Regions from separate parts of the Hymenobacter canadensis genome, predicted to be linked through region 2. Evidence: riboswitches for the same ligand, from Rfam matches in the RefSeq annotation. Region 2 holds a riboswitch; the other holds the start of a gene.
The links. A riboswitch is a leader RNA that binds a small molecule or an ion and turns the genes downstream of it on or off. The one in region 2 is predicted to bind cobalamin.
Positions count from the first base shown of each region.

Region 1 (5,129 bases), 1.5 Mb from region 2:
GGAACAGCGCTACAACCACTCCACCCGGACCCTGGAATTTACCCGCATCCGGCCCGCCGACCAGCAGAAGCAATACACCGTTGTGGAGGGCGCTGGCTCCCGGCAGGTTTCCCTGGACCGGCCGCCACTCTACATCGGTGGGCAGCAGGCCATGAACCAGGCCGTTGGCACCTCCGTGCGCTATCCGGCGCTGGCCCTGCGCAACCGCGCCGGCGGCGACGTGGTGATTGAGTTTCTGGTAGATGAGCAGGGCCGCGCCAGCGGACACCGCGTGAAATCCGGCGTTGGCTACGGCTGCGACGAGGAAGCGCTACGCGCCGTGCAGCAGCTGCCAGCTGGCTGGTTGCCCGGCGTGCTGGCCGGCCAGCCGATAGCCGCCTTAATGGAAGTCCCCGTCAAGTTCCGGATTCGGTAACCTAGCCCAGCCCCACCTACATAAACCGGCCGCCGCCTCTGCCCTGAAAAGCAGAAACGGCGGCCGGTTTGCGTTCGGCAGCTAGCCCGATGAAGGTGTTACTTCACCGTGAAGGCCGCCTGCGTGTTGTCCCACATCAGGGTTACCACGCCGGCTTTGTCGGCCGAGATGGTGAACTGCTCCACGGGAGCGGCGGTTTTGGTGGGCTTGGCCTGCACGCGCAGCGCGTCGTCGGCCTGCTTGTACTCGTAGGCGCCCCACTGCTTGGCGGTTTTGTTGAAGATGATGGTCCACTCCTTCTCGCCGGGGATGGTGAACAGGGCGTAGGTACCGGCGGCCAGGGCCTGGCCGTTGATTTTCACGGCTTTGGTGGTCGTGAAGGTGGTAGCCTCATTGGCACCGGTGCGCCACACTTTGCCGTAGGGCTCCAGGCCCCCGAAGGCTTTGCGGCCTTTCAGCGAAGGGCGGCTGTAGTCGATGGTGAAGCCGGGGCCAGTGACGGTGGCCGGCGGGCTGGGGCGCTTGCTCTTGTCTTCGGGCTTTTTGGCTTGCGCCATGGCCTGGCCGGCCAGCAGCAGGCCGCAGAACACGAACAGCAGGGTGAGAATCTTTTTCATGAGAAACGGGAAAAGGTGAGTGTGGAAGAAAAGTAACAAACCGAGCCGCAACGTTGCGCGGCACCTCAGAACCGGCCCTACCCGAAAAGGTTAGCCGGCCGCCGTATCCATGCGTGAGGTGTCGCGGGTGTCGGGCATGCGCAGGTACACCACCAGCGAAATGGCGGCGCAGGCCGTCACGTACCAGTAAAACCAGCTTTCCACGCCCTGGCTTTTGGCCAGCAGTGCCACGTACTCGGCTGTACCGCCGAAAATGGCCACCGTGAGAGCATACGGCAGCCCCACGCCCAGCGCCCAGCGCCCGGATTTCCGTTGGGAACAGCTCGGCCTTCACCACGGCGTTGATGGACGTGTAGCCGCTCACGATAGTCAGGGCCAGCACCAGTAGCCCGAACGCCACGCCGGGGCTGGGAGCCGCGCCTAGCCACGTCATCAGCGGCACGGTGCCCAGCGTGGCGCCCACCCCAAAAAACAGCAGCACCGGCCGCCGCCCCACCCTGTCCGACAACGCTCCGAGCAGCGGCTGCAGCAGCATAGCCACGCCCAGCGCCCCAAACGATACCAGCGTGGCCTGGCCCTTGGTGAAGCCGGTGGTGTTCACCAGAAACTTCTGGGTGTAGGTGGTGAAGGTGTAGAACACCACGGTGCCGCCCAGCGTGAGGCCCACCACCGTCAGCACCTCGCGCGGGTAGCGCAGCAGCAGCCGGAGCTTGCCGGGCTGCGGCACGGCAGCGGCGTTGTCGGCGGCGGTTTGGTGGGTGAAGGCGTCGGTTTCTTCCATGGTGCGCCGCAGATACAGCGCCACCACGGCCGCGGCGGCCCCAATCCCGAACGGCACGCGCCAGCCCCAGGCCTGCAGTTCGGCGGCGCTCAGCACCTGCTGCAAACCCAGCTGCACCAGCAGCGCCAGCAGTTGCCCCGCAATCAGGGTCACGTATTGAAAGCTGGAAAAGAAGCCCCGGTTGCGCTGGTCGGCCATTTCGCTCAGGTAAGTGGCCGAGGTGCCGTACTCGCCGCCCACGCTCAAACCCTGCAGCAGCCGCGCCAGCACCAGCAGCACCGGCGCCGCCACCCCAATCTGGGCGTAGGTGGGCGTGAGGGCAATCAGCAGCGAGCCACCGCACATGAGCAGCACCGAGGCCATAAGGGCCGCCTTGCGCCCGGCGCGGTCGGCGTACAGCCCCAGCAGCCAGCCGCCCAGCGGCCGCATCAGAAAGCCCACCGCAAAAATGGCGGCCGTGTTGAGCAGCTGCGCCGTCTGGCTGCCCTGCGGGAAAAACGAGGGCGCGAAGTACAGGGCAAACGCCGAGTACACGTACCAGTCGTACCACTCGACGAGGTTGCCGACGGAGCCGCTGAAGATGGAGCGGATGCGGGAAGCCATGCTGCGGCCGCCCGGCACGGGATAAGTTTGCATGCCGCAAAGTAGCACGTGGCCGCGTGTAGCACGGGCTTCAGCCCGTAGCTCTGCGGCGGCGGCGGTATGGCAAGCAGCCCGGCCGGCGCGGCCGCGCCCACGCTACATTCCGCCCCTTCCCCTACCTTCGCCCCGCTGTTCTCTGGTCGATTTCCAGTCAGACGGCGGAAGGTTCCGGGGTAATACCTGGATTAATAGGGAACCGGGTGCGAATCCCGGACAGACGCGCTACTGTAAGTCCCGCGCAGTTTTCACCACATCAGGTTCATTGGCCGGCTTCGGGCGGGCTGAGAAGGACGGTGAAAATGGGACAAGTCAGGAGACCTGCCTTCCGCTGCATTGATGAGGCTGCCTTCGCGAAAAAGGATCTTATCGGGTGTTTGTGCGCTGCCATCGGGCGGGCGGCTGCGGCTGGCCGGTGCCGGGGCGGCGCGTGGGTGGCCGGTAGCATACCGTAGCGCAGGGCGGGTTTCTCGGAATCGGACAGGCAGGCTTCGTTTCCTTCCTTCTTCCCCCTTTTTCTGCCATCATGGACCTTGCCGCCAAAATTGCCGCCGCCGAAACGCGCATCTTCAAAGCCGTGTTTCCCAACACCACCAACCACTATGACACCCTGTTCGGGGGCACCACGCTGCACATGATGGACGAGGTAGCCTTCATCACGGCCACCCGCTTTTCGCGCCTCAAAATGGTCACCGTCTCGTCCGACAAGGTCGATTTCACCCATCCCATTCCCGGCGGCACGCTCGTGGAGCTGATTGGCAACGTTGAACACGTGGGCAACACCAGCCTGAAGGTGCGGGTGGAGCTGTTTGTGGAGCAGATGTACTCCGAGGAGCGCGTGAAGGCTGTTTCGGGCCTGTTTACGTTCGTGGCCATCGACCACGAGAAGCGGCCGGTGCGCATCCTGCCCGCCGCCGTGTAATATTTTGGCAATCGTTGCCAGCAGCTTGCAAATGTCCCCGCAATACATAACCCCGGCCGCAAAATACCGTTTCCCCTATTTTGCTATTTTCTTCGTCTGAACTTTTTGGCATTTGCCAGGGGTTTAGGCGACTACCCACAACCCGACTTCTTCTCTTGGCAATGGATCAGCAGCAGAATGATAACATCACCGCCCGATTGGAACAATCATTTAAAGATGCCGACCAGGCCCGTGAGGACCTCACCGAGTCGATGTCGAACTCGATAGCCGCCAACTCTGACCTGCTGCACCACGGTTTGGTAAGCGCCAAAGGGCTGGAAACCACCACCGAAATGTACCGGCATATGCTGGGGCAGCTGTTGCGCCATAGCTCCGGCGAAGTGCGGGCCCAGACGCTGCTGGCCTTCAACCAGTCCATGGAGAAGTTCTGGCCCCGCAAACCACTGCAGAACGACTCCCAGGGCCGACCGGACAACGCCTGATCCTGCCCTGGCCGTCGTTGCGTCCGCCCCTTCGGTAGCTACCGGAGGGGCGGCCGTGTTTTAGGGGCTACTGAAGGGCATGCCCGCGCGGCTGCGTACCTTTGCAGCCCTTATTATAGGCTTTCGCTTAAAGGATAAAAGGATAACCACCTTTCCCCTGTTTCATGTCTGCTCCCTTCCGTGAGATTGAAGTGCTGCTGCCGCCGGCCGTAGCCTACGACGAATTTGCCCGCTACGAGGCCCTGCTGCACGCCGCCGGCCTGCAGCCCGGCCAGGCCGATTTTGTGCACCTGCGTAAGCGCTCCATTGATGCGCGCGGCCGCAGCCCCCAGGTACGCCTGCGCGCCGACATCTACCAGATGCCGCCACCCGCCAGCCTGTTCGGCCCCTGGTTCCGCTACCCCGATGTGCGGCAGGCCCGGCGCACGGTGCTGATTGTGGGCGCCGGGCCGGCCGGCCTGTTTGCGGCGCTGCGAGCCATTGAGCTGGGCCTTAAGCCCATTGTATTGGAGCGTGGCAAAGACGTGCGCACCCGCCGCCGCGACCTGGCCGCCCTCAACAAGGAGCACCTCGTCAACCCCGATTCCAACTACTGCTTTGGGGAAGGCGGCGCCGGTACCTACTCCGACGGCAAGCTCTACACCCGCGCCACCAAGCGCGGCGACGTGGGCCGCGTGCTGCGCTGCCTGGTGCAGCACGGCGCCACCCCCGATATTCTGGTGGATGCCCACCCCCACATCGGTACCAACAAGCTGCCCTCGGTGGTGGCCGCCCTGCGCGACAGTATCCGGGAGGCCGGCGGCGAGGTTCGATTTGATACGCGGGTAGATGATCTGGTACTGGAAAACCACCACCTGCGCGGCGTGGTGACGGCCACCGGCGAAACCATCGAGGCCGACGCCGTGATTCTGGCCACCGGCCACTCGGCCCGCGACATCTACGAGCTGCTGCACCGGCGCGGCGTACTTATCGAGGCCAAGCCCTTTGCGCTGGGCGTGCGCGTCGAGCACGAGCAGGAGCTGATTGATAAGGCCCAGTACCGCCTCAACGACCGGGGCGAGCTGCCGGCTGCCTCCTACTCCCTGGTGCACCAGACGCAGTGGCAGGGCAAGCAGCGGGGCGTGTTTTCGTTCTGCATGTGCCCGGGCGGCTTTATTGTGCCGGCCGCCACGGCGCCCGGCGAGGTGGTGGTGAACGGCATGAGCCCCAGCCGCCGCGACTCGCGCTTCGCCAATTCCGGCATTGTGGCGGCCGTGGAGCTGGAAGATATGGA
Region 1 is NZ_CP114767.1:1,361,736-1,366,864, forward strand. Features, by position in the region: gene O3303_RS05935 (energy transducer TonB) at 1-415, shown strand, start outside; gene O3303_RS05940 (DUF2911 domain-containing protein) at 514-894, opposite strand; gene O3303_RS05945 (MFS transporter) at 806-2,449, opposite strand; cobalamin riboswitch at 2,602-2,795, shown strand; gene O3303_RS05950 (acyl-CoA thioesterase) at 2,979-3,374, shown strand; gene O3303_RS05955 (hypothetical protein) at 3,536-3,856, shown strand; gene O3303_RS05960 (NAD(P)/FAD-dependent oxidoreductase) at 4,021-5,129, shown strand, end outside.
Region 1: linked by a shared signal. The riboswitch ahead of O3303_RS05950 (acyl-CoA thioesterase) and the one ahead of O3303_RS12325 (TonB-dependent receptor plug domain-containing protein) in region 2 are both predicted to bind cobalamin.

Region 2 (5,129 bases):
GGCCGCAACGGGGTGCAGAAGAACTTTTATTTCACCACCAAAGAGCAGCCCACCGACGACGACTACCAGAATGCCGGCTACTTCGGGCAGCGCCTGCGCCCATACCTGGCCGGCAACCAGGAGGCCTTGGATAACCTCAACCGCTACCGCCGCCAGAAGTGGATTTTCCTGGCCGAACGCTTGACGTTTGTGGGCGGCGTGGCGGTGTATGGCTCCCAGACCTTCAGTGGCAGCGGCGACCAGCACTATTTCAGCAATCCGCAGAAGGTGACACTGGGTGTGGTGGCCGGCAGCCTGCTGGCCAACATCTTCATTACGCGCCACACCAACGAGCATTTCGTGCGGGCCGTGGACGCCAACAATGCCGGCCTGTCGGCGGGCGGGCACGCGAGCGGGTGGCAGCGGCTGGCACCCGCTGGGGTGGGTTTGGCGGCGTCGGCTACGGGCCAGCCGCTGCTGGCTTTGCGCTGGCAGCTGCGCTAAGCGCCGGCCCGGTGGGCCAACCCCTGTTTATTAGTTTCGTAGGAGTACCACATGGAATTTCCGCTTCCCGCGGCGTCGCGTCAGTATGTGGCCAAGCACCTGCACGATGACCCCGCCCAGCTGGCGCTGCAAGCCCGCAAACACCCTGGCCTGCCCGTTCCGGAGCTGGTACGCCAGATTCAGGCCCGCCAGAAAGCCCGCCTGAAAGTCCCCGCCTGGGCCGACAACCCAGACCTGGTTTTCCCACCGACCCTGTCGGTGGAGCAGGCCTCTTCCGCTCGCACGGCCGCGTTCAAGGCGGCGCTGGTGAGCGGGCAGCGCTTGGCCGACCTCACCGGCGGCTTCGGCGTGGACGTATCGTATTTTGCCGAACGTATTCCGGAAGTGCATTACGTGGAGCGCAACGCAGCCCTGGCCGACGTGGTGCGCTTCAACCTCACGCATCTGGGCGTTTCGAACGTGCAGTTTCATACGGCCGATGCGGTGCAGTTTCTGCGCAACACCCCGGACACCTTCGACTGGATCTACCTCGACCCGGCCCGGCGCGATACGGCGGCCCGCAAGATTTTCCGGCTGCAGGACTGTGAGCCGGATATTCTACGCCTAATGCCGCTGCTGCTGCATAAAGGCCGTCGGGTGCTGCTCAAAACTTCGCCCATGCTCGATATCGAGCAGGCCATTCTGGAGCTGCGGCAGGTGCGGCAGCTGTGGGTGGTGGCCGTGGACAATGAGTGCAAGGAGGTGCTGTACGAGCTGGGCCCCGAGCCGGCCGTCGATCCGGAGCGCCACACCGTGAACCTGCTTCGCACGGGCCAGCAGCAGGATTTCCGCCTGAACCGGGCCCGCGAGGCCCGCGCCATCCCGCGCTACGCCGAGCCGCAGCAGTACCTCTACGAGCCCAACGTGGCTATTCTGAAGGCGGGCGGCTTCCGCAGCATCGGTACGGCGTTTGAGCTGCTGAAGCTGCACCAGCACAGCCACCTCTACACCTCCGACACGCTGCACCCCGATTTCCCGGGCCGCATCTTCCGCATCCGGGCCACCGAGAAATACGACGCCCAAGCCCTACGCGCCCACCTCGGCCCCGAAGTCCGCGCCCACGTCACAACCCGCAACTTCCCCGACACGGTGGCCGAGTTCCGCCACCGCACCGGCATCCGCGAAGGCGGCGACCTATACCTGTTCGCCACCACCAATCTGGAAGGTAAGCTGATGGTGCTGGTGACAGAGAAGGATCACGGATTAGCGCGGATTTAAGCGGATTTCACGGATTTTGTGGACGGCGTTAAGCTGCTCGCTTCAATTGTCCTGAGACACAAAGCAGAAACAAGGGGCTTGTCAAACGGCAAGCCCCTTGTTTCTGCGCGATTATCAATCGTCCACAAAATCCGTGAAATCCGTGCTAATCCGTGATTCATTTAACCTTGCTGGTCCAGAGGCTGCTGATGATGCGGAAGCGCCAGGGTAGGCTGGCGGCTTCTTCGCCGGCGTAGGCGAGGCCCACGCGGGGGCTGCTGAGCACGTCGGCTTCCGGCACCTGCTCGGCGTGGTCTTCAATCCAGAGCGTGTCGCCCTGCAAATCGGTGCCGGAGAGGGCCGGCGTGACGCCCAGCGCCTGCGTGAGCAGGCCAGGCCCGGCCGTAAGCTTGGCCGAGGCCGTTTCCAGCCCACGCCGCCGAAGCATAATATCCAGACCTACCAGCGGCTCGATGGCGCGGATCAGGATGGTATCGGGTTTGTCGGCTTCGTTGGTGCTGATGTTGAACAGCGTGTGGCGCTGATACACCTGGTACAGGTAGGCGCGGCCGCCGGGCTCGTGCAGGGCGTGGCCGTGCGGGCCGCGGCGCTTCAGGTGCAGCTGCATCGACTGGTCGCCGTGGTGCGAGTAGGCCTCGGTTTCCACGATGCGACCGCCGGTCAGCTCGCCGTCGAGGCACGTAAATAGGTATTTGCCCAGCAGGTCGCGGGCAATCTGCACGGGGTCGGGGCGGCGGTAGAAGTCGGGCGGGAGTTTGGGATGTAGCATATTTCGATGTAGCATAGGCTTCAGCCTGTGCCGGGCGGCGGCAGCGGCGCAAGAACAAGTTTCGGTTTATGGTTGAGCTGATACGTTTTCTGCGGGAATTGTGGCGGCCGGCCGGGGGCACAGGCTGAAGCCTATGCTACAATCTGCTACCTTTGGGGCGTAGAGGTGGCCGGACCCCGATTGCGGGGCGAGGCTGAAAAGGGAATCCGGTTCAAAGCCGGAGCTGTCCCCGCAACTGTATGCTTCACGAGTCGGCGCGCCTCAGCTGCCACTGTTTCCGAGAAGGTTGCTCTCCCCAGAGCAGCCGGAGAAATGGGAAGGCGGCGCGCCAGAAGCAAGCCAGGAGACCTGCCTTTACATTTCCCTATGTTCAGCGCCCTCGGTGGAGGGGCGGAGAATGATGGCAGTGGTGGCTTTCGGGCCACCGGAATTTCCTGTTTTCGGCCTCGGCTGCGGCCTGGCTTTCGGCAACGAAAGCTGGCGTCGGAGTTCTGAACTGAATTTTCCTTACCCGAAAATTTGGTTCAGCTAATTAACATTCCGCTTGCTGCACGGCTCCGGCTGCTGCCGCTCATGCTGCTTTGCGCGGCCCTGGCAACTCCCGCCACGGCCCAGCAGGCATCGCCGCACGCCCTCGACTCGGTGCAGGCGCTGCCGGCGGTGCGCGTACAGGGCATTCCGGCCACGCGCTTCGCCACTGGCACCCGCCGCACCACGCTCGACACGCTGGCGCTCCGGCAGACCGGCGCCGGCACCCTAGCCGATGCGCTGTCGTTGCGCACGCCGCTTTATCTGAAAAATTATGGGCCGGGCCAGCTGGCCAGCATCACGCTGCGCGGCACGTCGGCGCGGCACACGGCCGTGCTGTGGCAGGGCTTCAACATCAATTTACCTTCTTTGGGCGAAGCAGACTTTGCGCTGCTGCCCGTAAGCGGCACTACCCAGGTAGCAGTGCAGCACGGGCCGGCCGGCGCCACCTACGGCACCGGGGCCATTGGCGGCACGGTGCTGCTGTCGTCGGAGGCGCGCTGGGGGCAGGGGCTGCAGAGCCGGGTGCAGCTGGATGGCGGCAGCTTCGGGCTGGCCGCCGGCTCAGGTGAGGCCACGTTCAGCAACCAGAAGCTCTCGGTGCGGACGGCCGCCTCCTACCGCACCGCCCAAAACGACTTCCCGTACCGCGAGCCGGTGGGCCGCGAAAACGGCCGGCTGGTGTACGGCCCGACGCAGCGCCAGCAAAACGCGCAGCTGCGGCAGTGGAGCCTGGCCCAGGATGCCACGCTGCGGGTAGGCGAGCAGGGAGAACTCACGGCCGCCGTCTGGCTCACGGATGCCGACCGGCAGATTCAGGCCGCGCTGGGCTCAGTAAACCGCCGTGCCCGGGAGCGGGACCAGAGCCGCCGCCTGCTGGCCGGCTACCGCCACGTGAGCAGCCGCCACGAAACGAGCGTGCGCGCCGCCTGGTTCGAGGACATCATCAACTACCAGGACGACGGCATCCGGAGCGACTCGCGGGTGCAGACCAGTCAGGCCCAGGCCGAGCACACGTTCCGGTTTGCTCCCACGCTCAGTTTGCGGCTGGGGGCTGAGGCGCAGCATTTCGTGGCCCACGTAGATGGCTATGAAGCGCCCACCGTGACCGAAAACCGATTCAGCGGCTTCGGGCTGCTGCGCTACGACCCGCTGCCGCGGCTGCAGCTCAGCCTGAACGTGCGGCAGGCCTTCATCAGCGGCCGGCGGCCCCCGCTCACGCCCACGGCCGGCGCCGAGTGGCTGGCCTGGCAGCGCGGCACCCAGCAGCTCAGCGTGAAAGCCAGTGCCTCGCGCAGCTACCGCGCCCCCACCCTCAACGAGCGGTTCTGGTACCCCACCGGCAAGCCCGACCTGCGCCCCGAAACCAGCCTGGGCTACGAGGCCGGCCTGCGCCACGAGGTGCGCCCCACTCCCACCCTGCTGCTCCAGACCGAGCTGACAGCATTCCGGCAGCGCGTAGACGACTGGGTGCAATGGCTGCCCACCGACCTGGGCTACGCCCCCAACAACCTGCGGCAGGTGCTGGCCCAGGGCCTGGAAGCCAGCAGTGAGCTACGCTGGAAACCCGGGCGCTACACCCTGGCCGCCCGCGCCGCCTACGCTTACACCAGCTCCCGCAAAGTGCGCGGCTACGTCCTCGACGAAGACCCGGTGGGCCAGCAGCTGGCCTACGTGCCGCTGCACACTGCCGCCTTCAGCACCGACCACAGCTGGCGCGGCTGGCTGCTGACCAGCGCCCTCACCTTCACGGGCTTCCGCTACACCACCGCCTCCGGCACCGATTTCCTGCCCTCCTACCTGCTGCTTAATGCCCAGCTGGGCCACGAGTTTCGGGTGGGCCGGGCCCGGCTGACGCCGCTGGCGCAGGGCTTCAACCTCGGCAACCTCCGCTACCAGAGCTACCAGAGCCGCGCCATGCCCGGCCGCTCGTGGGTGGCCAGCCTGCGCGTGGCGTGGCGCTGATTCCGCTTGTTTTCATCTTCCATTTTTCCCTTATCCATGTTCCATTTTCCTATGGCTACGCGCCGTTACGCGCTGCTCGGCGCCGCCTCTTTCCTGACTCTGGCCGTTACGTCCTGCGACCCGGACG
Region 2 is NZ_CP114767.1:2,860,805-2,865,933, forward strand. Features, by position in the region: gene O3303_RS12310 (hypothetical protein) at 1-483, shown strand, start outside; gene O3303_RS12315 (class I SAM-dependent methyltransferase) at 535-1,740, shown strand; gene O3303_RS12320 (DNA-3-methyladenine glycosylase) at 1,898-2,509, opposite strand; cobalamin riboswitch at 2,656-2,879, shown strand; gene O3303_RS12325 (TonB-dependent receptor plug domain-containing protein) at 3,029-5,002, shown strand; gene O3303_RS12330 (DUF5074 domain-containing protein) at 5,039-5,129, shown strand, end outside.